Regions from separate parts of the Thiocystis violascens DSM 198 genome, predicted to be linked through region 1. Evidence: predicted binding sites of a transcription regulator. Region 1 holds the regulator's gene; each other region holds the start of a gene.

Region 1 (6,859 bases):
ACGGTCATGATGCATGATCAATCGACGGGCACGCTCATTCCACGCATGGGTGCGCTCGACAACCCAGCGCTTCGGCAGCGGAACGAAGCCGTCGGCGTTGGCGATCACCACTCGGTCAGGCGCCCCGTCCACGTGCCAGGAGCCAACGCTTTTGTTGGCTGGATGGCGCACGACTTCCACGCGGATCGCGTGGGTCTGCTCGGTGGTTTGGGCAAATTGACCGGCGTAGGCGCTATCGACAAACAGCGTGTTGATCTGGGGGTACTTGGCGGCCGCGTCAGCGACGGCGCCCGAGGCGGCATCGCGGTCCTGAAGATTGGCCGCGACCACGCTCACCGCCAACACGAACCCCAAGGTATCGACCACCAGGCTGCGCTTGCGCCCCTTGACCTGCTTGCCCGCATCAAAGCCGCTCGGTCCACCCTGCGGCGAGCCGCGGGTCGATTGCGCATCCAGCACCGCCGCCGTCGGCGCGATCTCACGCCCCTCGCGTTCGCGCCATTGCCCCCGCAGTCGATCATGCATCTGCTCAAACTTCCCAGCCGCACTCCAACGGCGAAACGTCTTGTAGACATTCTGCCAAGGCGCGAAATCGTGCGGCAGCATCCGCCACGCGCACCCCGTGCGCACCACGTAGCAACACGCCTCCAGGATGCTCCGGCGCGACACGCGGGGCGGTTGACCCCGCCCGCCCGGCATCTCAAAGAGAGCGGCGACCAAGTCCCACTCCGCATCGGTCAGACAACTTGGGTAGCTTTGGTCGGGGTCGTGGCGACGATGCGCATCCGTATACCCATACCGACGCGGCGTTGCGCGCGCTTGCGCCTCGAGACCACTCTCGCCCCGGAGGCGCGTGACGCCCGCCTCCCGCAAGGACTTGCGAATCGTTGCTTCATGAGCCTCGATTCCCGTCCGTGCCGCGAGTTCCCGGGCAATCTCTGACAGCGTGGAGGTCGGGCGATCCGTGACAATTTGACGCAATACCGCTTGCTCCGCCTCGTGAATCTTGGGGGGACGACCAGCTTTCGACATCAGCGCACACCAGCTCAGTTGTAGACTGGTATACAAATAGCAGCTCAATTATTTTTGTCTACACCCTCTAAGATCCTGAAAATCCTGAGCCATCATGACTTCGGACATCAACGACCGCAAACGCTCGGTCTCTTCGCCGCTCGCGGCGAAAAAGACATCCAGGGCGCGGGCAAATTCGCGGAATTCATCGACCGACAACTCGCGCTGGCGAAACCGGTTCCAGGTGTCCGTGAGTTCCAGCAGGCGGGCATGGAGAGATTCCGCGATCGGCATCCCCTCGTCGAGCGCGTTGAGCGTCCGGTGAGTCGCCTGCTCCGTCATGGTGACGACATAATCGAGGCGTTCCTTCGCATCCGGAATCTCGTCGCGCGTGAGTTCCACCAGCCGGGAATCGCCACGAAAACTGTTCAGCGCCTCGTGCAAATCGCGTGTCAGCTTGCCGAGTTCCTCGAAGAGTTCTCGTTCGTAGGGAATCCTCAACTGGCGGACCACCTCGGCGGCCCGATCTCCATGGCCCGCTTCCAGATGCTCGACCAATTGCCTCGCCAGGCTCAGTTCGAATGCCTTGCTTTCTTCGTCATTGTCCATCGATGATTCCTTGCCGGACATCTAGGATGCCCGATTGGCCACAATAACCAACAGTTCGGATCTCGAAGTCACTAGGCTTCAAGGCGCTCGAAGATTTTGTCGATCTTCTCCTTGAGCGTCTCGGCGGTAAAGGGCTTGACAATGTAGCCGTTGACTCCGGCCTGTGCCGCCTCGACGATCTGATCCCGCTTGGCCTCGGCCGTCACCATCAGGACCGGGAGCGTCTTCAGGGCCGGATCGGCGCGAACCGCTCGCAGCAGATCGATCCCCTCCATATTCGGCATGTTCCAGTCCGTCACCAGAAAATCGAAACCGCCATTCTTCAACATCGGCAGCGCGGTACTGCCATCGTCCGCTTCCATGGTGTTGTTAAACCCCAGTTCGCGAAGCAGATTCTTGATAATACGCCTCATCGTGGAAAAGTCGTCCACGATCAGAATTTTCATGCCTTTATCCACACGGAGCCCCCAATGGCATTGGCCGGGTTAACGATTATGAACCAGTTGCAACCTGAATCCACTCGTTCAGGCGGACGCGCAAACGGTGGAGTGCCTGGCTGCGAATCTGGCTCACACGCGATTCAGTGACGCCAAGAATGGCGCCGATTTCTCGGAGATTCAGTTCCTCGTCGTAATACAGCGCAAGCACCAGGCGTTCCTTTTCAGGCAGACCCGCGAGCGCCTGAGCCAGCGCGTCACGCAGCCGATCCAGCTCGAAATGTTCGCCCGGCCCCGGACCGCCGCCCGGCAACAAGCGATCAGGATCCGTATCCTCGCCGAAAAGATCCTCCAATCCAAGAATCTGAGCGTTGGCCGAATCCTGAAGCATCGTGTGATAGTCGTCGAGTGCGATTCCGAGCTCGCTTGCAATCTCGCGATCCGCTGCCGCCCGTCCCTCGCGCGACTCCACCTGCTGGATCGCCTCGGCAATCCGGCGGCTGTTCCGATGAACCGAACGCGGCGTCCAGTCGGAACGTCGCAGTTCGTCAATCATGGCACCCCGGATGCGAATGCCCGCATAGGTGGCAAAGGTCGCCCCCTGACCGCTATGAAACTGACGGGATGCCTCGATCAAGCCGATCATACCGGATTGAACCAAGTCCTCGATCTGGACCGACGCGGGAAGACGCGCCGCCAGATGGTGGGCGATGCGTCTCACGAGTTCGAGGTTTGCCGTCACCAATTGCTCCGATTGATCAGCGGTACCCGAATAGCCTGTCAAGGAGCGATGCGTGGTCATCAGGCACTTTGCAGCATCCGCTCGACAAAAAAGCCGATCCCGCCCATGCCGGTCTCGGACACCGTCAAGCGATTGGCCTGTCTGGCCAGCTCGATCAGCGCCTGTCCCGACAAACTCCCGGGATAGAGCTTCACGACTGGCTCGCGTTTCCGCACGGCGTGCCGCAGGTGCTCATCCATGGGAATCATACCCGATGCATCCAGGATCACGTCAGGCAGATATTGCGCGCACACGGAGGATAGTTTGCGCATCAGGCGCCGTCCGGATTCCGGAGTGCGCAACATATTGCAGATCACCCGGAAGCGGCGCAGGCCATGTTCCTGACGCAGCACCTTGATCAAGGCATAAGCATCCGTCAAGGAAGCCGGCTCGTCGCAGACCACCACGAACACATGCTGAACCGCCTTGCAAAAACTGGTGACCGAATCCTGCACGCCTGCGGCCGTATCGACGATCAGGACATCGAGCGGCTTGTCGTAGGTGCTGAATGCGCGGATCAGCCCGGCATGCTCGACTGGCGTGAGATTCGCCATGGTTCCGATGCCGGAGGCGGACGGCACCAGAAGCAGGCCGTCCGGCCCTTCGACAAGAATCTCTTCGAGGGTGTCCGCCGTCCCCGCGACCAGATCGTGCAAGCTTTTCGTGGGGCGCAGTCCGAGCAGAAGATCCGCGTTCGCCAGACCGAGATCGGCGTCGAAGAGCATCACGCGACGCCCTAGCCTGGCTAACGACACCGCCAGATTGACCGCAACGTTCGTCTTGCCGACACCGCCCTTACCACTGGCAATCGCGATGCTCAGGAGGGGCCGGTGCCTAATGGGAGGCTGCATGAACGGTTTTCCTGAAAGGCAACACCGACTCCAAGACCATGGTCTCGCGCGGCTTCCGAGGCGGCGAGGCAAAAGGCGCTCGGTTCAGCGGCACGGGCTCGGCGGGAGCGACGTGGTCCTCGAAGAGGATCCCGGCGGGCCGGGCCGGCTCCTGGAGCGCGAGGCGCGTGAGACAGGTGGTATCCGTTTTATGGAAGTCCTCGTCGATCCGCTGTCCGTCGCTGTAAAACACCAGACCCAAACGCTGTTCGAGGAGAACGGACAAGGTTTCCCCCAATTGTTCCGCTTCGTCAACCTTCGTCAAAACCAACGCCGATGGTTCGCTCCCCTGAAACGACTGCAACACTTGCCGCAACACCATCGCCTGATGGGTTGCCGGGATCACCAACCAGGTCTCGAGCGGGATCTGGTGACGCACCTTGGCGAACAGATTGCGCTCGGCCGCATCGCGCGCGGCCTGTCCCTCGGTATCGATCAACACCAGCTTTCCGTCTCCCTCACGGTTCGACAAGGCGACCAGATCCCGTTCGCTTTCCAACAGCATGACGGGAATTCCGGCCATCTGACCAAAGGCCTGCAATTGTTTGTACGCGCCGATGCGCTGCCGATCAAGCGTGGCAAGAATCACCGAATCGCGGCCCATCCGCCGGATCTGACGCAGCGCGAGACGGTTCAGGGTCGTGGTCTTGCCAACGCCGGTCGATCCCACCAGCGCAAGCATACCACCCTGTTCGAGGACGGTGGGCGCGGCCGTGGCAATCGAGGCCGACAGGCGAGTGCGCAGACGCGACCAGGCGGTCTCGGCCGTCGAGTCTTCATGAATACTGCCCGCGAGACTGCGCGCCAATTTGTCGCTGAAGCCGCATTTCTGGAGACGCTCGACGAACTCGGCGGCCAGGGGATGGCGAACCGCCCATTGATCGCGTTCGCTCAAGGCGCCCTGTTGCATCAGGAGCGTGCGCAAATCGGATAATTCCCGACGCATGGCGGCCAGTTCGGGATCGACGGGGAGGGTGTGGACGAATTTGCTCGCTGAACCGCCGGAATCGGCCGCCGGGGCGGGTTCCAGCGCGGCAACCACTTCCAGCATCCCATCGACCCGGCGGCTGGAAAGAATAACCGCGTCCGCGCCCTGCTGCTCGCGCACCTGCCGCATCGCATCCCGCATGTCCCGTGCCCGATATCGCCGTACATTCATCTGTCCGCTCCTGTTCGCTCGTTCATGCCCGCGCCTGCGCGGTATCGCCCTTGCCCACGGTGGCAACGACCCGGATACGCCGGTTATCCGGGATCTCGGTGAAGGCCATGACAGTCAGATTGCGCACCGCGCCGCGAAGCCAGCTCGCGATCCAGGAACGAATCTCCGGAGCCACCACCAGCACCGCGGGCGCTCCTTCCGTTTCCTGACGTCGCGCGGCATCGGTCACCGACCGCTGCACCCGCTCCGCCAGCCCAGGCTCGATCCCGATGGTTTCGCCCTGACTGCCTTGCAGCGACTTATGCAAAATCTGCTCCAACGCCGGATCCAAGGCGATCAGGGGCAATTCGTCCTCCGGACCGATCAGATCCTGCACGATGGAGCGGGAGAGCGCGACCCGCACCGCCGCGGTCAAGGTGGCGGGATCCTGACTCTTGACCGCGCGTTCCGCCAAGATCTCGGCGATGGTCCGCAAATCCCGGATGGACACCTGTTCCGCCAGCAGATTCTGCAGCACCTTCAGGACGACCCCAAGCGGCAGGGCCTTGGAGGAAATCAGATTCTCGACCAGCTTGGGCGAGCGGCGCGCCAGTTGGTCGAGCAGGTGCTGGACCTCCTCGTAGCCGATCAGACGATGCGCATTATCCCGAAACACCTGCGACAGATGGGTCGCGATGACCGTCGCGGCATCCACCACGGTGTAACCGGCGCCCTGCGCGGATTCCCGATCGGCCGGGTCGATCCAGAGCGCGTCCAGATTGAAGGTCGGATCCTTGGTTGGTGTCCCCGCCACGGTCCCGAAGACCTGTCCGGGATTGATCGCCAGTTCCCGATCCGGGAAGACCTCGGCCTCGGCGGCATTCACCCCCAGCAGCGCGATGCGATACTGATTCGGGCCCAGCTCCAGATTGTCGCGGATATGCACTGGCTGAATGAGAAACCCGAATTCCTGCGAGAGCTTGCGTCGAATGCCCTTGATCCGGCCCATGAGTTGCCCATCCTGGCTGCGATCGACCAGCGGGATCAAGCGATAACCGACCTCCAGCGAGACCAGATCGACCGGCGGAACATCGTCCCAGGACAGATCGCGATCTTCCGGCGCGGGGAGTTCCATGCCCGGGGGCAGTTGTTCCACCTCATCGGGACTGGGTTCGGGCGGTTTGCGTCCCTGTAGATAGGCGCCACCGGCCAGCATCGAGGCCAGTCCGAGGAAAACCAGATTCGGCATTCCCGGGATCACCCCGAGGATTCCGATGACACCCGAAGTCACGTAGAGCACGCGGGGATTGGAGAGCAGTTGCTTGGTCAACTGCTGGCCCATGTCCTGGGGGGTGTTGGCCCGAGTGACGACGATGGCGGTGGCGGACGACAGCAGCAACGCCGGAATCTGCGCGACCAGACCATCGCCGATACTCAGGAGGACATAGACATTCGCGGCATCCCCGAACGACATGCCATGCTGGGTCGTCCCGATCGCGATGCCGCCAAGAATGTTGATGAAGAGAATCAGGATTCCCGCCACCGCGTCCCCGCGCACGAATTTGCTGGCACCGTCCATGGAGCCGTAGAAATCCGCCTCCTGGGCCACGTCCGCGCGGCGCGTGCGCGCGTCTTCCTGCGAAATCAGACCCGCGTTCAGATCGGCGTCGATCGCCATCTGCTTGCCCGGCATGGCGTCCAGGGTAAAGCGGGCGCTGACTTCGGACACCCGCCCCGCGCCCTTGGTGACCACCACGAAATTGATGATGACCAGGATCGTGAACACCACCAGACCGATGGCGAAATTGCCTCCCAGGACGAACTCGCCGAAGGCTTTGATGACTTGGCCGGCGGCGTCCGTCCCCTCGCCGCCATAGAGCAGGATGACGCGGGTCGAGGCCACGTTCAGCGCCAGACGCAGTAGGGTCGCCAGCAGCAGAACTGTCGGAAAGGCGGCGAATTCGACGGGTCGCGGCGTATAGACGGCCACCAT
Region 2 (6,859 bases), 1.3 Mb from region 1:
ACCACCGCAACAATCGCCGCGAACCGCATGTTCTATGCCTGCGAGCACATGCGCTGTCGTCTCGACAACACGCTGAACCACTGTCACCGCAAGGCGCTAGGCGCTAGGCACGATCTCACGCTTTCTTGGGAGTCGTCCTTGCGATATCGCAGAATTCTTCGATGGTCATCTGACCACGCGCAACGATCTGCATTTCTGATCTCCAGCCACCTTTCAAAGGGGCGCTGATAGCCCCTGCGGCTATCTGTGCACCGCTTTCATGGAGCACTTATGGCTACCAAGCCCCGAGCGACCCAACTCAAGCCAGCCGCATCCACGCCTGCACCGGATCTAAGGCTGGCCATCTCAGACACCAGCCTGTCCGAACGCGGACTGGATCTCAACACCTGGAAAGTCCTCAGCGAGAGCATCTTTCCCAATGCTTTAGGCTTCGCACCTGATATCCAGGCATGACCTTCGCGTAGGGGCGGGTTTGAAACCCGCCCCTACGTCCGGCGATCACGTTCGATGTCGATATGACCGCTGAAGGCATTCTACTGGCCGTGAGGTACTGCCAAGCGCGAGGTCTCGATGTTCTTAGGCGACTTCCGGAAAAGCGCATACCCACTTTCGTGGTGACATTGCATCCGTTCGTGGTGAGTCCTGAGCGAAGCCGAAGGGTCGAACCATGAACGGATGCAATGTCAGCCTCGGAGCGCGATTTCCGCCCGTCCTTCGACAAGCTCAGGACGAACGGAAATCGGTAAAGTCATTCCCGTAAATTACCTTAAACGTCCTGTGCATGTTGTACCCATGTGGAGCAAAGCGCTCGGACGCGCAGTTGAAACGATTTGGCCAGGGATCAACGAAGTGCAGATCACGGCGGCAAGGACGGGTCAGTATGCTGGACTCGATCCAGCCCGCTTTGGCCCCGATACCACTCGGGTCTTTGAAGGCAGAGCCAAGACAGAAAACGGCTGGCGTGACGTGCGTGTGCAAGTCACCTTTCCAGAATGGGCACAAGTGACCGCTTACCGCATGGTCAATTGGTGTCCGTTCTCCAAAACCGTCTTCTGGTGAGAAACCTATGCCTGTATGGGCGGCGGTGAAGTGCCAACTCTGCGCTTCAATGATTCGTGTGTGAGCCTCCAGCTTGGCGCTAATAGGCCGTTATCTTGTGAAGGTTCAGGTGAGGTGCTGGCTGACGGTGCCTGCTGTTCCTCATCCAAGCATTCCGCTCTCTCCTCATAACCCAAAGAGGTTCTACCATGGAGATTCCCTCCTCGACGACCGGACTCGCCACGCTCGCGACATCCCTGTCACAAAGCAAACTGGAAGGCGCCGTCAACGTCGCGGTGCTGAAAAAAGCGATCGATATCCAGGAGCAATCCGCCACCCAGCTTATCCAAAGCATCCCCAGTCCAACCCAGGGCTTACCCGCGAACGTCGGCACACAACTCAACGTCACGGCGTGAAATCGACGACGCTGTTCTTCATCGCTGAATTGGACAGATTCACCTCCCTACCAGCGTCAGCGCGCCCTGCAAAGGAACGACACGCTGCATTCAGGCCAGCCCAGCCCAGCCCAGCAGATAAGGCGATTTCCGGAAAAGCGCATACCACTTGCGTGGTGACATTGCATCCGTTCGTGGTGAGTCCTGAGCCCGTCGAAGGGTCGAACCATGAACGGATGCAATGTCGGCCTCGGAGCGCGATTTTCCGGTCATCCCATTCGACAAGCTCATGACAGGCTTCGACCCTTCGACAAGCCTGTCCTGAGCGAAGCCAAAGGACTCAGGACTCAGGACGAACGGAAAATCGGTAAAGTCTTTCGCGAAAATCACCTAAAACGTCACTGAAGCGGCGGTCAGGATCCCGGCATCGCCGCCGCACCAGCCAGCTCAAGTGTCGCTAGATCGCCTAACACCGCCTGGATTTCGACCAGGGTTGGCGGGCGCGTGGAGGCGGGGGCGTCGTGGCGCCCAAGACAGGTCAGGCGCATCAGGTTAGGATCCTGGCGCGCGTCGAGCCAGAAGTGATAGCCGAACCGGACCATCTGCGAGCCCCCGCTGTCGCCCTGGCTTGCCAACTGGAACCGGACCTGGCCGTCCGCACCGGAAGGGCGATCCACGCTGGACACCAGGGCCATGTAATCCTGGACGCGCGTGATCCCGTACCGCCCAGCCTGAATCGTCTGGCGCTGGTCTGGATCGAGGCGTCTGACCTCGATCACGCAGCTCGTGCCCGTGGTTGTCGCGCGGCCCGCGGCGAGGTAGGCGCGGGTGCGTCCGGGGGGGATCTGGATCGGCTGATGCAGCCGCAGCGCGCTCCCTGACGGGATCTCCACCCACTCCCCCGGAACGGACTCGCGGACGAGCGTGTGACAGGCGCCGAGGAGCAGGGCCGTCAGGCAGATGGTGGTGTAGCGGAACAAGGAGCGCGAGATCATCTTGCCCTCCGACGTGGCGGTTGATGCAAAGATCGAAGATGGTGGCGGACATCGGGCCTGCAACGTGTCAAGACACTGGCAGAAGAACGTCCCAAATGGCAACGGCAGGTACGAATCCCAGCACACCGATTCGAAAAGCGGACAACTGACAACTCTATTCCGTCGGCAACCGTTCGCCCACCTGGATCAGTGCCAGGGTGATGTTGTCGTTACCGCCGCGTTCATTGGCGATGCGGATCAGTGCGTCGGCAGCCGAATCGAGCGAGTTTTCCTTCACGGACATCAGGATTTGACGCATCCAGTCGTCCGAAATCATGCCGGTCAAGCCATCGGTACAGAAGAGAAAGAGGTCGCCCGCGTTCAGTTCGACGACATCGGAGGCAATCTCCACGACGGGGGAGGAGCCCAGGGCGCGCGTCAGGATATTTTCGCCGATGCCATAGCGCTTGGCATCCTCGCGCGACGCGAAAAACCCTTGGTCGACGACCTCCTGGATAAACGAATGGTCGCGCGAGAGCTGCTCGAAGTACCCTTCGCGCAACCGATAGATGCGCGAATCGCCGACATGGGCAAGCACCAGCCAATCCCAGCCAATGGAACCGACGACCACGGTGGTACCCATTCCGGCCAGATCGCGCTCTCCCTTTGCGTGCCTCCAGATCGTGATATTGGCCTCAGCGACCGCTGCCTCGACGAACAGAAGCGCCTTTTCCGCATCGTCGCGCGGCATGGCCTGGCGGCGGAAGCGATCAGCGATGGTCTCGGTCGCCAGACGACTGGCCACGTCACCGGCACGGGCACCGCCGACCCCATCGGCGACGACAACCAGACCCCATGCGGAGTCGACCAGAACCGCGTCCTCGTTTCGTTTGCGCACGCGCCCCTGGTCGGTACGCCAGGCGAAGGCGAGGCGAAAGGCGGAGATCGGCGAACGTGCCATGCAGATCAATGGCTAACGGCGAATCCGATCGATCCGGGCTGGCGCGATCAACTCCCCGCCCCGCCATTGAGTTCGGCCGCGAGTCGTTTGGGCTCCACGTAGCCGGGGATCAGATCGCCTTTCTCGGTCAGAATGGCGGGCGTGCCGCGCAACCCGAGATCGGCGCCCAGCGCCATGTGCGCGTCGATCGGATTATCGCAGGTCTTGGCCTCGATCGTTTTCCCGGCCTTGGCATCGGTCATGGCCTGACGGCGCGCGGCATCGTCGCCAGCGCACCAGACGGAAACCGCCTCGTCGTAAGCCGGGCTGCCCTTGCCGGCGCGCGGGAAGAACAGATAGCGGACACGGATGCCTTCCTTGCCATAGGCATCGATCTGACTGTGCAGCTTGCGGCAATACCCGCACTCGATGTCGGTAAAGACGGTGATGGTGTGCTTGGCGTCCGCCGCGCCGAAGGTCACCATCTGACTCTCGCCAATCCCATCGATCAGAAGCTTGCGCGCCTCGGCCAGGCGCGGCTCGGTCAGATCCTCGCGGGTCTTGAGGTCGACGATATGGCCATTGACGAAATAACGCCCATCGCCGGTCACGTACATCAAATCGGTGCCCACCATGACCTCATACAGACCCTTGATCGGAGCCGGTTCGATATGGCTGATCTTGATTCCGGGCACGGTCTTTTCCAGGGTGTCGCGAATGGTCTGCTCGGGCGAGGCGGCAAGGGCGCCAGTGGCGAGCGTCAGGGACGCCACGGCAAAGGCAAAATCACGGAATCTTCTCATGGCGATGGGATCTCTAATCTCTGAAGTTGGTGAACTGTACGGGCAAGCCCCAGTCTTCCTCGCGCAGATGCGCAATGGCCTCCTGAAGATCGTCGCGTTTCTTCCCGGTGACACGCACCTGGTCGCCCTGAATCTGCGCCTGAACCTTGAGCTTGCCTGATTTGATGGCCTTCACCATGCGTTTGGCGGTGTCGGTGTCGACCCCCTGCTTGAGCGCGACCTCCTGACGGGCGGCATTCAGGGTGGACACCGGCTCCGCGGGATCCAGGCAGGCGAGATCGATTTTTCGTTTGACCAGCTTCTGACGCAGGATATCCATCATCTGCTGAAGGTGAAATTCCTGCTCTCCGGTCATCAGAATCTTGCCGTCCGTCAGCGTGAAACTGGCGTCGACGCCCTTGAAATCGAACCGGGTTCCAATCTCGCGATTGGCCTGATCGACGGCGTTACGGACTTCCTGAAGATCGATTTCTGAAACGACATCGAATGATGGCATGAAGATCACTCTGGGCGCGGTTTAACTGGGACTAAAGATACCAAATATCGCCGCTCGGCCTGGAATTTTCGCCTCGGCCCCCAGCAAGTCTCAGTTTGGCGTCGCCCGCCCTCGTAGGAGCCCGCTTGCGGGCGACGTGACCTTTGTGACCCTGTCCACCCGTCGCCCGCAAGCGGGCTCCTACGTCAACATGAGAATGGCGGCTCAACCTCGGGGATGATGGCGCGCATGCAACTGCTTGAGCCGCTCCCGTGCCACATGGGTATAGATCTGCGTGGTTGAAAGGTCGCTATGACCGAGCAGCATCTGCACGACCCGCAGATCGGCGCCATGATTGAGCAGATGGGTGGCGAAGGCATGGCGCAGGGTATGCGGAGACAGCGGTTTGACCACACCGGCGAGGATCGCGTAACGCTTGATCAGAAGCCAGAACGCCTGGCGCGTCATGCAGTCGCTGCGGGAGGTCGGAAACAGATACTCGCTGACACGCCCCCCGAGCAGATCCAGGCGCGGTCCCCGCGCATAGTCTTTCAGCCACTCGCAAGCATCCTCGCCCAAGGGCACCAAGCGCTCCTTGCCGCCCTTGCCGACGATGCGCACGACGCCCTGCGTCAGACTGACCTGACTTGGCGTCAGGGTGACCAACTCGGTGACGCGCAATCCGCTGGCGTAGAGCACCTCCAGCATGGTGCGATCACGATGCCCGCGGGTATCCTGCGTATCCGGTGCGCCCAGCAGCGCCTCGACCTCGGACTCGCTCAGACTCTTGGGCAGCGGGCGGCCCAGTTTCGGCGCCTCCACGCGGGCGCTCGGATCTTCGCGGATCAGACCCAGGCGCAGAAGATATTGATAGAACTGTCGCAGACAGGAGACCAGGCGCGCCGTCGAGCGGGGTTTGCGTCCCTGCTGGGAGAGCAGCGCCAGATAGTCCAGCAGATCCGAGCGGGCGGCGGCGGCCAGGCCATGGCCGCGTTCTGCCGCGATCCAGTTAGCGAAGGCGCGCAGATCGGACTGATAGGCCGCGAGCGTGTTCGCGCTCAGGCCCCGCTCGATCCAGAGCGCGTCCGCGAAACCCTCGATGACTGTCCGCTCGTCCTGGATCATGATTGGCAGTGGTCAGTGGTCAGTGGTCAGTGGTCAGTGGTCAGTGGTCAGTGGTCAGTGGTCAGTGGTCAGTGGTCAGTGGTCAGTGGTCAGTGGTCAGTGGTCAGTGGTCAGCAATTGTGAAGCCAGGGCGCAGGGCGTACCACAAATTGTATCCGTGTGGGACGATCGCCGCCCCGCCACTGTTCCAGGGCTCGGATCGATGCGCTCAACGCGAATGTCGCGCGGCATCGCCGTCGGGGCAAATTCATTCGTCTCTGCATTCAGGATGCGCACTCCGCCACGCCCTCATGATGCAGTAACCAGCGCTTGATGGCGAGCCGACGTCCGCTGGTGTCGCCCGCGAATCCACCCAATCCCCGCGCCGCGACCACGCGGTGACAGGGTACGACGATGGGACAGGGGTTCGCGCGACAAGCCTGGCCCACCGCGCGGGCGGCGGTGCCAAGCGCGCGGGCGATTTCGCCATAGGTTCGGGTCTCGCCAGCCGGGATGGCACGCAGCAACGCCCAGACACGGTGCTGGAATAGGGTTCCGGCAAGCGCGAGCGGCAGGTCGAAGCCGACTCCCCGGCGACCGAAATAATCCGTCAATTGACGCATGATCGTCGCGCGCATGTCTTCGCCGCTGGCCTCTTGCGCCATGCTGTCCTCCGAGCGTTCGCGGCCCGCAAGATCCAGGCACGATCCGGGTGTGGCGGTTGCGTCGTCGCGCCGCGAGAGGAGCGGATCCAGGTCAACCCCGGTCAAGGCGTCGGCGCTCCAGCGGAGACCGATTAAACCGAAGGGAGTCGTCATCAGTGCGTGTGGCATGAGAACACCTTATAGGCAACGGCATGGATCAAAGACACGTAAAGACCGGGTCGCGCGACGATTTAGCCAACGCTGACGCAGCCGGCCAGCAATTCTGTGGATAAGTCTGTGGGCGATTGTCGGACAAGCGCGGCAGGTTCTTCATTTCAACGGCTTACATAACCAACGATTTATTTTAACCCGTTATTTAAAAAATCAAAAACAAGGGCTTACAGAACCGCTCCGAGGATAGAGAGGAAGCCTTCAACCGCATTCCGCCACGGATATCAGCCTGCGTTCGATGTGCACAAGTGGCCG
Region 3 (6,859 bases), 460 kb from region 1:
TCGATCTTATAACTGCCGGTCTGGGCGCCGGGCGACACGCTATCGGCGGTAATGGCATCGGAGGTGGGCACCGCGACCGAGCGGGCATTGAAGATGTCCGCCGTCCCCAGCGACCCCATCGCGGTCTTGAGCGTATCGAGCGCGCTCTTGAGCTGGCCGTAGCCGGAAATCTGCGCCTCCAGCTTCTTCTGGCGGGTATCGATAAGTTGTTGCTGGGGCGCGCGCTCCACTTCGGTCAGTTGGGAGACCAGCTTGGCGATATCGATCCCCGATCCGGCGCCGAGCGAGCCGATGATGTTGGTATCCATGACGATCGCCCTCTTGACTCTGAACCGGCGGCAATGCCGCTAAGCCTTCTTGTTAAAAATCAACCCCGCCAAGCCATCGACATACTGCGCGAACTGCAAGGTCTCCTCGCTTGGAATCTGACGGATCAACTCCTTGGTCTGCGCATCCGTCACCTTGATCACCAGGCGCCCGGAGTCATCGTCAAGCTGAAACGACAGGGCCTGCTTACCGTTTTGCATCATCTCGTTGATGCGATCCACCGCCCGGGCGATCTGTTCGACCGAACCCGCTTGGTCTCTGTTGAGCGGATTGGCGTCGCCCGGACCCGTCGACGCTCGTTCGGCGGTCGCACTGGTCTGCGCCGCCGCCGTCGTTGCTGCTGCCTGATTGATTGGCGGCGTCGTTGCCTGGCTCGTGTCGCGTTGCGCGACCCGCGACGGCGTTGCAGCCGTCGACATTGGGCTGATCGCCGCGACATTGAAAGAATCACTGGCCATGATCTTGAATCCCTGGTTCGGCTGCTTTGGTATCGGATGGGCAGGGCGCGGCGTGCCCATCCCGCAAACCTCGGAGTGGGCAGGATGGGTTTCGCTAGCGCTCTACCCATCCTACTTTAGCTTACCGCAGGAGCGACAGCACCTGTTGCGGCGCCGAGTTGGCCTGGGCCAGCATGGCCGAGCTCGCCTGCTGCAACACCTGCGATCTGGAAAGCATCGCCGTCTCCGACGCGAAATCCGCGTCCTGGATGCGCGAGCGCGAGGCCGTGGCGTTCTGCGAGATACTGGACAGGTTGTTGATGGTGAAGTCCAGCCGGTTATTGACCGCGCCCAGGTCGGCGCGCACGTTGTTGACCTTTTCGAGGGCGTTATCGATGGCCACGATCGCCTTGTTCGCCCCCTCAATGGTCGAGATGTCGATGCTGGCGAGCGACTGGCCGTCCTTGCCGCCGCCGTAGGTACCCACGGTCAGGCCCGTTAACGCAAGATTGTCGTTCGTGCCCCGTTCGATCACGATCTCCTTGTCAGAGTGGAGCGTGAACTCCCCAACATAGGCCGTTGCCACGGCGCTATTGAAGCCGGCATTCGCGCCAGCGGTGATATTGGCGACGATATTGCGCCCGTCGTCGGCGATGAGCTGGACGCCGCCGCCCGTCGCCGAGCCATCCTCGCCGGTATCGATCGCCCGCACCCCGGTCTGATCCTTAATGGCGTTGATCGCGTTGACCAGCGACTGACGGTTGGCGCTCCGGGCGTCGTTGCCGGCGACCGAAGTGAAGCCGGTGATTTCGACCCCGTTGATGGTGCCGGATACGGCCGCGGTGGCGGTTGCCTGGACCGTCGTGTTCTTGGCGATGTTGGCGTTGACCGTCGCGGTCACCCCGGTCTTGTCGGAGACCAGATTGAAGGCCGCTGCCTTGGCGATGGCGCTGGCGTCTTGATTGAGCGTAGAGGCCGTGTCGTCGGTGGCGTAGGACGGACCCACCTGCACCCCGTTGACCAGCAGGTTGCCGGCCGCCATGGCAGTGGTCGAGTCGGCCAGATTCGAGGTGACCTGGGTGGCGGTGCCGCTGTAGGTGCCCTCGCTGAAGCCGGCATCCTTGGCGTTGCCGGTCGCGCCCGAGGCGATGGCGATCTCCTTGCCGCCGTCGGCCACCAGGGTGACGGTGCCGGTGGCGAGGGCGGAGGTCAGGGAGGCGCCAGCGAAACCGAGACCCGTGTTGGCTTTGGTCAAACTGCCCACGGTCTGGATCAGCGAGATATTGCGCCCGTCCGCCGCCGTCAGGGTGATACCGCCCATGTCGGTCCCGCTATCGACGGCGGTGACGCCCGTCTGCTCCGACACCAGATTGATGTCCCGGATCACGGCGGCGCGCGTGGTCGTCGTGTCGTCCGTGGTGGCCAGCGCGATGCTGACGCCATTGAGCTGAATGGTTCCCGTCGTGGCCCCGGCGCTCATACTGTTGCCGCCGAGCTTGGTCTCGCCCACCACCGCCGTGACGCCGGTCTGCGCGCTTTTTTCGTTGATCGCCGCCGCGGTCGCGATGGCGCTGCTGCTCTTGCCGTAGGCCGAGGCGGTATCGGAGGAGGAGGTGGCGCCGTCGATGGAGATGCCGTTGATGATCAGATCGCCCGCGGCCAAGACCCCCGCGTTCGTGGCGGACGCGGCCATGCTCACCGCCACATCGCTGGCGGCGGACGTCGTCGCTGCGGCCCCGGTGCCGATCCGGGTCACGGAGCCGATGCCCGCGGAGTCCGCCACGCCCAGGGAGGCTGCGTCCATGGTCCCGATGCTGACGCCGATGGTCTGATTGGCCTCGGCGCCAATCTGCAGTTTGACATCGACCGACGAACCGTCGAGCAGATTCAGTCCGTTGAAGTTGGTGGTCTCGGAGATACGGTTCAACTCCTTGACCAACTGCTGGGTCTCGGCGTTGAGGGTGGTGCGGTTGCCGCTGGTGTAGGTGCCGTTGGCGGACTGCACCGACAGTTCGCGCATGCGCTGGAGGATGTTGGAGGACTCGCTCAACGCGCCCTCGGCGGTCTGCACCAGCGAGATACCGTCGTTGGCGTTGCGCACCGCCTGATCGAGTCCCTTCACCTGCGAGGTCAGACGGCTGACGATGGCCGAACCCGCCGCGTCGTCCTTGGCGGAGTTGATGCGCAGACCGCTGCTCAACCGTTCCATCGACTGACTCAGGCTGGACTGGGACTTGGTGATATTGCGCTGCGCGTTCAGCGAGGCAACGTTGGTGTTGATAACCAAGGACATGACTGATCTCCTGTCGTTGACGAACCGGCGAACCGTTGGGCATCAGCGGCGGGCCGTGGGGGAATCGAATGGGTTCGCTCTCGGTATCGGCCACTGGGCTGAAATCTTTAACCCCGTCCCCGCGCAATCCCATCAAGGCAAGTTATCGGCCACTGCTATCTTTTCTCAAACGATCCAAGCGCCGGCTCGGCATAAAGCGTGACCGCAGTCACAAAACCAATGCCTTCCGAACGGGGCGAATACCCCAGCAATTCTCAGCCACACAACCAGAATGGATGACGGGAAGAGGACATTCTGGCCGCCTGGGACAAGCGCGTGGCGCTCGACCTCCCGGAACGCTATCTCCAAACCGCCGTCGCCACCGGGGTCGACGTGCGTCAGGAACGGTGGGACGAGTTGACGCATAGAAGGATTCTCCTGGCCGCAGTCGGATAACAAACCCCGGTGGCCCGCTGGCGAAGCACGGAATGCTCGCTCCCGCCAACGAAAATGGAAGAGGTTGGCCGCGCCGTGCAAACGGCTACGCAAGCGACAGGCTCGACCATTGACCGCCACCACCGTCACCGAGTAACAATGCAACACTGCGTCGCTTCGCTCCGACGGCCCGGCCGAATCGACGTGAAACCAGTAGGCGGATGCTCATGGAATCAACGGCCGGATGCCGGTGGAATGGGTGGCCGAATGGCTTGGAATGCGCAGTCCTACCGCAGCCAAGGGCGCAAGCGACTGATGACGCTCGGCGCCTACGGTGTTCTCACGCTGGATCTCGATACAGCGGCGGATGCGCGGCAAAGTTTCGGGAAAAATATCGCAACGTTCCTGCGCGGGAAACTCGCGAGAGACATCACCGTTCAAGATATCGAGAGCGTCCTGAGCAAAGTTCAGGAACGTGGCGCACTTGCCGTGGAGAGCAAACTCTTTCGGTTACTGCTGACCGGTCAGCGGCCGTCGAAGAAATCCTGGGTGCGCGATGGTCGCCTCGGCGCGGTTCTCCAGCAAAGCGCCTTGTCATGGCAATTGATCGTCAAGCTCTGCGGCAGTATAGACAGGTTTTTGAAGCGTTTGAGGCATGGCGTTAGCCGTCCCTTTTGAAAGAAAACCAGGACCAAATCCCAAACTACGCGCGGCACACTCTAACGGGGCGAGGATCGCTCACGAGACGTTTGAACCGTCGCCCACCCGACATGCAGACCTCTTCGCGTGCATTCAAAGACAGCATGGTGATGAAGCGGCTGCCGCCCAACAACGTCGGCGTACCGCCGTTGGCCGCGCAGACCGGCATGCCGCGCGACACGCTCTACGGCTGGCGCCGCGAGGCCCTGGGCCAAGCGCGTCAGCCAGCGTCCGCGGCGGTGCCGGCGGGGACGCTCGGCAGTGAGGCGAAGTTCGCCATGGTGATGGAGACGGCGCGCCTCAACGAGTTGGAGCTGGGGGCGTACTGTCGTGGCAAGGGCTGATTCGCCGCGCAGATCAGCGCCTGGCGCGAGACCTGCGCGCAGGCCAACGCGCCGTTGGCGAGCAATGCCGGCAAGCGCAGGCGTGCCTCGGGAGACAGCCCCTGCTGTTTGGCCTGCTGGTCGGTCCGGAACACCGGGCGCAGGGTCTCCAGGACGAAGGCGGCGTCATAGGCCTCCACGAACTTCCTTCTCCCATGAGGAATGCAGGAGGCGGCCTGCGTCGGATGCTCAGTGGGTCGATTGCGCGCCAGGGCATCGGACATTTGGATCAGGCGTGGCAGGGTCCGGTCTTGAAGAAGGCGATCGGGCCGTTGATCGTCTGCGCCACCACCCCGGAGGTAAAAACCCCGGTGCGCTGCGGCTTCGTCCCCGGGGGCAGCGCCTCGGCGCGCGCCTCAGCGGTGAAATAGCCAACGATCAAGCGATGACCGGCGCTCGGGAGGCTCGTTTCGCCCACCCATTAACAAAAGCTGTCATTCGTTGTCTTTAAGTTCAATGGGCCAATGGAGAACTAAAGCAGTTCCTCCCGCACCGGAAGGTCGGCAAACCGCTTGGCCACCATGGGCCTCGGCGATGGCCTTGACCACCGCCAAGCCCAGGCCACTCCCGCCGCTAATCCGGGATCTCGATGGGTCACCACAACGAAACGCCTCGAATACTTGAGCAGCGATCTCCGGCGCAATGCCGGGGCCGTTGTCCTCGACGCTCACATGACAGACACCTTTCGAGACGTTGGCGCTAACGCGCAATTCCCCAGGCTCCGCATATTTGAGGGCATTTTCCAGCAGCGCAATGAGCGCCTGGCGGATGCGAAATGCGTCGCACACGACTTGAGTTTGTTCGCTCACTTCGACGTGAATGCGAAGGCCTCGGGTTTCCAAGCTGCTAGCGAACGCATGAACGACAAGTGAGATTTCCTGAGCTAGGTTGGCCGGTGCCAGATCTAACTTCAAATGGCCACTTTCGTTGAGGCTGAGCACACGCAGATCCTCGATCAATCGACCGAGCCCCTCCACCTGGCGCAGCAGCCCACTGAACACCTCGCTGGTGGGGGCAAAAACCCCTTCCGCCAATCCCTGCAGGCGCCCGCGCAGAATCGTGAACGGTGTACGCAGTTCATGGGCGACGGCAGCGTTCCAGAACTCCTGCTCACGGGTCACGCTCTGCAAGCGTTCGGCCATGGTGTTGAAGTCGCGCACCAGCTGGGCCGTCTCGCCCTGCGCATGCTCATCCAGGGTTGCGCGAGCCTGCAGGTTGCCTTGTGCAACTTCGCGCAGGTTGTGAACGACCGAATTCAAGGGGGTAAGAATGCGGCGCGAGAGCCTAATCGCCACGTAACCAGCCATGGTCAGTGAGGCGATTGTCGTGCCCAGGATCCAGGTCAACTCGATACGTGACGGAACCCAGGTTTCGGAGATGCTGTCAGGCAGATACTTGGAGATGAGCGCATAGAAAACGTACGTGCCGACTATTGAGAGCAGGATGATGCCCAGGGCCATCACGATCAAGGATCGAATGATCTGCCTGCGCAACCCCGGCGACTGGCTCACGCGTCACCTCCGAAACGATACCCCACGCCCCGTACACTTGCCGGGACGTTGGGAATCCCCAGACTCTCCAGTTTCTTGCGCAGCTTGCTGATGTGGCTGTCCACCGTCCTTTCCTGCGTGTCGCCCTCGGGTAAACAGGAGAAAAGCAACTCGGCACGGCTGAACACGCGCCTGGGCGAACGCATGAGGCTGGTCAGAATCTTGAACTCCGTAAGGGTCAGCTCCAGTACGCGGTGCTGGCCATCGACATCCACGCTGGCTTCATGGTTGTCCAGGTCGATCTGGAACACGCCGACACGCAGCAGACTTGCGCCGTCGGCCCCCGTTGCCTTCACGCGCCGCAACACCGCCATAACCCGCGCGACGACCTCGGCTGGATTGAAGGGTTTGACCACATAGTCGTCCGCGCCAATGCGCAATCCCACCAGCTTGTCGATGTCCTGGTCGAGTGCTGTGAGCATGATGACCGGTGTTTCACCGCGATGGCGAATCTCGCTGAGCACCTGCCAGCCGTCCATGCGTGGCATCTGCACGTCGAGCAACACCAGATCGGGCTTGAGGCTCTGATGTTTCGCTAGGGCGTCGTGCCCATCCACGGCGTGGACCGTGCGCAACCCACTGCACTCCAGATAAGCGGTCAAAATCTCGGCGATTTCAGCTTCGTCTTCGGCAATGAGGATCAGCGCTTGCGACATGGACGCCTGGTTGGATCGCATGGACGAACTCAAGTCTGCTGCGCGCAAGGTCATGGAGTTCCACCTTTAATTTCGGTCTCCACATTATCTCCACAAAACC

The links. The regulator FliA, encoded in region 1, starts transcription of late flagellar genes. The targets are predictions, from matches to a motif close to GCTAAAGTTNNNNNNNNNNCNGCCGATA.
Region 2: the regulator FliA is predicted to act here: its motif matches at 1,125-1,152, upstream of THIVI_RS18065 (YjfB family protein).
Region 3: the regulator FliA is predicted to act here: its motif matches at 3,142-3,169, upstream of THIVI_RS03790 (flagellin N-terminal helical domain-containing protein).

The regions. Positions count from the first base shown of each region.
Region 1 is NC_018012.1:382,710-389,568, reverse strand. Features, by position in the region: gene THIVI_RS01825 (IS5 family transposase) at 1-1,032, opposite strand, end outside; partial or broken gene THIVI_RS01820 (protein phosphatase CheZ) at 1,096-1,620, opposite strand; gene cheY (chemotaxis response regulator CheY) at 1,692-2,066, opposite strand; gene THIVI_RS01810 (RNA polymerase sigma factor FliA) at 2,113-2,862, opposite strand; gene THIVI_RS01805 (MinD/ParA family protein) at 2,859-3,689, opposite strand; gene flhF (flagellar biosynthesis GTPase FlhF) at 3,673-4,887, opposite strand; gene flhA (flagellar biosynthesis protein FlhA) at 4,910-6,859, opposite strand, start outside.
Region 2 is NC_018012.1:4,054,947-4,061,805, reverse strand. Features, by position in the region: gene THIVI_RS24890 (hypothetical protein) at 1-228, shown strand, start outside; gene THIVI_RS26195 (hypothetical protein) at 271-453, shown strand; gene THIVI_RS24005 (hypothetical protein) at 793-1,059, shown strand; gene THIVI_RS18065 (YjfB family protein) at 1,248-1,454, shown strand; gene THIVI_RS18060 (hypothetical protein) at 1,847-2,428, opposite strand; gene THIVI_RS18055 (protein phosphatase 2C domain-containing protein) at 2,583-3,368, opposite strand; gene THIVI_RS18050 (DsbC family protein) at 3,416-4,150, opposite strand; gene THIVI_RS18045 (YajQ family cyclic di-GMP-binding protein) at 4,164-4,646, opposite strand; gene xerD (site-specific tyrosine recombinase XerD) at 4,851-5,750, opposite strand; gene THIVI_RS18035 (methylated-DNA--[protein]-cysteine S-methyltransferase) at 6,014-6,562, opposite strand.
Region 3 is NC_018012.1:842,083-848,941, forward strand. Features, by position in the region: gene fliD (flagellar filament capping protein FliD) at 1-308, opposite strand, end outside; gene THIVI_RS03785 (flagellar protein FlaG) at 348-845, opposite strand; gene THIVI_RS03790 (flagellin N-terminal helical domain-containing protein) at 907-3,057, opposite strand; gene THIVI_RS03795 (DUF4102 domain-containing protein) at 3,739-4,149, shown strand; gene THIVI_RS03800 (hypothetical protein) at 4,391-4,693, opposite strand; gene THIVI_RS03805 (hypothetical protein) at 4,783-4,971, opposite strand; gene THIVI_RS03810 (ATP-binding protein) at 4,988-6,064, opposite strand; gene THIVI_RS03815 (response regulator) at 6,061-6,813, opposite strand.